Regions from separate parts of the Brevundimonas goettingensis genome, predicted to be linked through region 1. Evidence: predicted binding sites of a transcription regulator. Region 1 holds the regulator's gene; the other holds the start of a gene.
What was found. Region 1 encodes HrcA, which represses chaperone genes, less so after heat shock. Its sites were predicted from a motif close to GTTAGCANTCNNNNNNNNNGANTGCTAAC; they were not measured.

Region 1 (2,394 bases):
ACCGCGTCGCGAACATAGCGCCCTAAAATCAGGCCTTGCCGTCGAACGATCCGCCGTTGGCGGCCGGGGCTTCGCCATAGGCGCCGGAGGCGGCGGCCTTGGGGCCCGAACCCTTGGCGGCGACCACGACCATGGCGGGGCGCACGGTGCGGCCGAACAGTTCATAGCCGGCCTGCATGGTCTGAATGACCGCGCCGCCCGGAACGGTTTCCGAGGGCTGCTCCATCATCGCCTGATGCAGATGCGGATCGAAGGCGTCGCCCGGCGCCGGAGCGACCTGTTTCAGGCCGTTGGCGGCGAAGGCGCCGATCAGGGCCTTTTCCGTCAGCTCCATGCCGGTGACGAGGCCGGCGGCGGCGCCTTCCGCATCCTTGGGCGCGGCCTGCAGTGCGCGCTGCAGATTGTCGGCGACGCCCAGCAGATCCTTGGCGAAGCGCTGGATGGCGAAGGCGCGGGCGTCGTTCAGCTGGTTCTCGGTGCGACGACGCACATTGTCGGCTTCGGCGGCGGCGCGCAGGGCGCGATCCTTCCACTCGTCGCGCTCGGCGATGACCTGGTCCAGCGGCGCGAGGCTTTCGTTGGCGTCGGAGACCGGACCGCCTTCGTCCTCTTCACGCTCGATGGCGTCGAGTTCTTCCTGGGTGGGGTTTTGGTGGGTGTCGCTCACGTGTCCTGTCCGTCCAGCATGCGCCCCAGCACCCGGGCGGTGTAATCCACCAACGGAATGATGCGGGCGTAGTTCAGTCTTGCGGGTCCAATCACGCCAATGGCGCCCAGGACCCGCTGTCGGCCGTTCATATAGGGCGCCGCGATCACGGCGGAACCCGAAAGTGAAAACAACCGCGTTTCGGCGCCGATGAAAATGCGTACCCCTTGCGCCGCATTGACGCCGTCGAGCAGGCCGATCAGCTGTTCCTTCTGCTCCAGATCGTCGAACAGGACGCGAACCATCTCCAGATCGGCGGCCGTTTCGCGGTTCTGCAGCAGATTGGCGCGGCCACGCACGATCAGGGACCGCTCGCGGTCCGGACCGCCCGACCAGGCCGCCAGACCGTCCTCGACCAGACGGGCGGCGGTGGCGTCCAGCTGCTGGCGCGCGGCGTCCAGCTCGGCCCGCATCTCGGTGCGCGCCTCGGCCAGACGGCGGCCCTTGAGCCGGGCGTTGAGGAAGTTGGACGCCTCCTGCAGCGTCGAGGGCGTCACCCCGGCCGACAGGGGCATCAGCCGGTTCTCGACCGTGCCGTCATCCCCGACCAACACCGCCAGGGCCTGATCGTGGCCGAGAGCGACGAATTCGACGTGCTTGACGCCCGCATCGCTCACCGGAGAGGCGACGATCCCGGCCCCGCCCGCCAGACCGGATAGCAGGGAGGAGGCCGCATCCAGCGCCTCCTCGAAGCCCCTGCCCTTCCCGGCCAGCCGCGCGTCGATCTCGCGCCGCTCCTCCTGACCGATGTCGCCGATCTCAAGGAAGCCGTCGACGAACAGTCGCAGACCCGCATGGGTCGGGATGCGCCCGGCCGAGGTGTGGGGCGCCGCCAGCAGCCCGGCCATGGTCAGATCCTGCATGGTGTTGCGGATCGAGGCCGGAGACAGGGAGACGCCGCGCTGCGACAGGGTCCGCGACCCGACCGGCTCACCGTTTTCCAGATAGGTCTCGACGATGCGGCGGAAGATGTCGCGTGCGCGCTGGTCGAGCGCGGACAGCCCTGCCCCGGTCCCGAGGGGGGCCGTGCCGAACGGAAGCGGGTTGGGGGCATACAGGCTCACGGTTTCAGGATAAGCAGCCCCGCTCTCGCTTGCTAGGACATAGATATGCGCCCGTCAGACCGTACGCCCGAACAACTCCGCGCCGTCACGCTGGAAACCGGGGTCAACCGCTATGCCGAGGGCTCGTGCCTGGTCACCTTCGGCCATACCAAGGTGCTGTGCCTGGCCTCGGTCGAGGACAAGGTGCCCGGCTGGATGCGCAACACCGGTCAGGGCTGGGTCACCGCCGAATACGGCATGCTGCCGCGCGCCACCCACACCCGCGGTCGCCGCGAGGCCGCCGCCGGGAAACAGTCGGGCCGCACCCAGGAAATCCAGCGCCTGATCGGCCGGTCCCTGCGCGCCGTCGTCGACCTGAAGGCGCTGGGCGAGCGTCAGGTGGTCATCGACTGCGACGTCATCCAGGCCGACGGCGGCACCCGCACCGCCTCCATCACCGGCGCCTGGGTGGCCATGGCCACGGCCCTGGGCCATCTGGTTTCGGAAGGCGTGCTCAAGACCAATCCCATCCTCGATCAGGTCGCCGCCGTGTCCTGCGGCGTGTTCGAGAACGAGCCGGTGCTGGACCTCGACTACGAAGAAGATTCGAACGCCGAGGCCGACAGCAACTACGTCCTGACCGGT
Region 2 (2,394 bases), 290 kb from region 1:
GCACAAGACCTTCGTCGAGGGCGTGGTCTGGGACATCAACTCCTTCGACCAATGGGGCGTGGAGCTCGGCAAGGTGCTGGCGAAAGCCATCCTCAAGGACGTCGCGGCGGGCGGCCCCTCGGCCGAACTCGACCCCTCGACGGCGGGTCTGCTGACCCGTCTGCTGGGCTAGGGCTCCAGACGCAGAAACGGGCGCCGAAGCGCCCGTTTCCCGCCCTCGGCTACGACCTACCAGCGGCGGTCGTAGCGATAGTCGCGCCGGTCATAGCGACCGCGGTCGTAGTCGCGACTGTTGATGCCGTGATCGCGCTCCCAATGGCCTTCGTTGCGATAGCAGCGGCCGTCGCGGAAATAGTTGCAGTCCGGACCCTGGTCGTAGCGGTAGCCGTAGCCGCCCCGATAGTTGCGGTCGTCGCGCGAGTTCGAGCTCGCGGCGCCCACGGCAGCCCCGGCGAGCGCGCCACCGGCGACATAACGGCCGTCGCCGTTGCCCAGGATGGCGCCCGCGATGCCGCCGATGGCGGCGCCGACCAGGGCGTTCTTGGCGGTGTTGTCCTCGCGGTGATCGCGATCACGGTAGCTTTGCGCGTCGGCCGAACCGGCCAGCAGGCTCAGGGCGAGAACGGGAGCCGCGGCGGCGGCGGCCAGCTTGAACTTCATCATGATGCGTCTCCTTGCAAAAGGTCGGGCCGGCGGATGCCGACGTCATGATTTCCTTCTAACGCCCCGCTTCTGAACGACCCGGGTTCGCCACGTTCATTTTCAGTTCAGCTTCGTCTCGGCAACTGCGCCGCGCCTTGCCGGGCCCGGCGCAGCCTCGCCGGGCCCGGCCCAGGCTTCAGCCTGTTCAGTTGGCCGGGTAATCCATCGCCACCGTCAGGGCGACATTGCCCGAGGCCGGCACGGTGAACTTGACCTGATCGAAGGTCGGCATCGCGCGGAGGGTCTCGCCGTGCAGCATGCCCCAGCCCTCGGCGGGACGGCCGTTGACCAGCTTCATGTCCTTGTTGCCGTCCTCGTCGTGCAGGGCGGTGATGGAATAGTCGCCCGGCGCCACATCATGCAGGGTGAAGGTCCGGGTCCCCGCCGTCGGGTTCTCGATCCGCTCGCCGTAGACGCCTTCGTGTTTCAGGAATTGGGCCTGCGTCTGCAGCCCGACCAGCAGGTCGCCACCGCGCGCCTGCACGCCGGTCAGGGTCACGGTGACGTCCCCGGCCAGGGCCCAGCCGGCGGAGAAGGTGAGGGCCGCGCATGCCAGGAGGGGGGCGGCGATAGCGATCATGGAGGCTTTCATTGTCGTTCGTTCCGATTGTCGGCGGCGCCGATCGCCGTCTGCAATGTTCTTTATTTTACAAAGTACATTACGTCAAGCAGCTTTTCGGGCTCATTCTCTGATCCCGTCATCGAACCTTGCCTTGACCCTGCCCCCCAGCCCCCCTACTTGCACGGCGCGTTAGCACTCTCAGGCGCCGGCTGCCAAAACGCCGGTCCGGGGGTCGCTTGCGAGGAAACAATAGAAGTCTCACCGGAGAATATGCAGATGGCGTTTCGTCCTCTCGGCGATCGCGTGCTGGTCAAGCGCGTGGAAGAAGAATCCAAGACCAAGGGCGGGATCATCATTCCCGACACCGCCAAGGAAAAGCCGCAGGAAGGCGAAGTCGTCTCCGTCGGTCCGGGCGTCCGTGACGAGTCCGGCAAGGTCAACGCTCTCGAGCTGAAGGCCGGCGACCGCATCCTGTTCGGCAAGTGGTCGGGCACCGAGGTCAAGCTGGAAGGCGAAGACCTGATCATCATGAAGGAATCCGACGTCCTGGGCGTGCTGTCCTAAGCACCCGCGTCGACGACCTTCTTCTTCGAAAACAATAGATAAGGAGCTGCCTCAATGGCTGCCAAGATCGTACAGTTCAACACCGACGCCCGCGACAAGATGCTGCGCGGCGTCAACGTCCTCGCCAACGCCGTCAAGGTGACCCTGGGTCCCAAGGGCCGCAACGTCGTGATCCAGAAGTCCTTCGGCGCCCCGCGCTCGACCAAGGACGGCGTTTCGGTCGCCAAGGAAATCGAGCTGGAAGACGCCTTCGAGAACATGGGCGCCCAGATGATCCGCGAAGTCGCTTCGAAGACGAACGACAAGGCGGGCGACGGCACCACCACCGCCACCGTCCTGGCCCAGGCCATCGTGCAGGAAGGCCTCAAGGCCGTCGCCGCCGGCATGAACCCGATGGATCTGAAGCGCGGTATCGACAAGGCGGTCACCGCCGTCCTCGAAGAGATCAAGTCGAACTCCAAGCCGGTCTCCAACAACTCGGAAATCGCCCAGGTCGGCACCATCTCGGCCAACGGCGACGTTGAAGTCGGCACCCTGATCGCCGAAGCCATGGCCAAGGTCGGCAA

Region 2: the regulator HrcA is predicted to act here: its motif matches at 1,453-1,481, upstream of groES (co-chaperone GroES).

What each region holds. Positions count from the first base shown of each region.
Region 1 is NZ_CP062222.1:3,591,303-3,593,696, reverse strand. Features, by position in the region: gene grpE (nucleotide exchange factor GrpE) at 29-667, opposite strand; gene hrcA (heat-inducible transcriptional repressor HrcA) at 664-1,764, opposite strand; gene rph (ribonuclease PH) at 1,816-2,394, shown strand, end outside.
Region 2 is NZ_CP062222.1:3,299,526-3,301,919, forward strand. Features, by position in the region: gene pgi (glucose-6-phosphate isomerase) at 1-172, shown strand, start outside; gene IFJ75_RS16205 (hypothetical protein) at 229-663, opposite strand; gene IFJ75_RS16210 (DUF2141 domain-containing protein) at 848-1,282, opposite strand; gene groES (co-chaperone GroES) at 1,541-1,828, shown strand; gene groL (chaperonin GroEL) at 1,883-2,394, shown strand, end outside.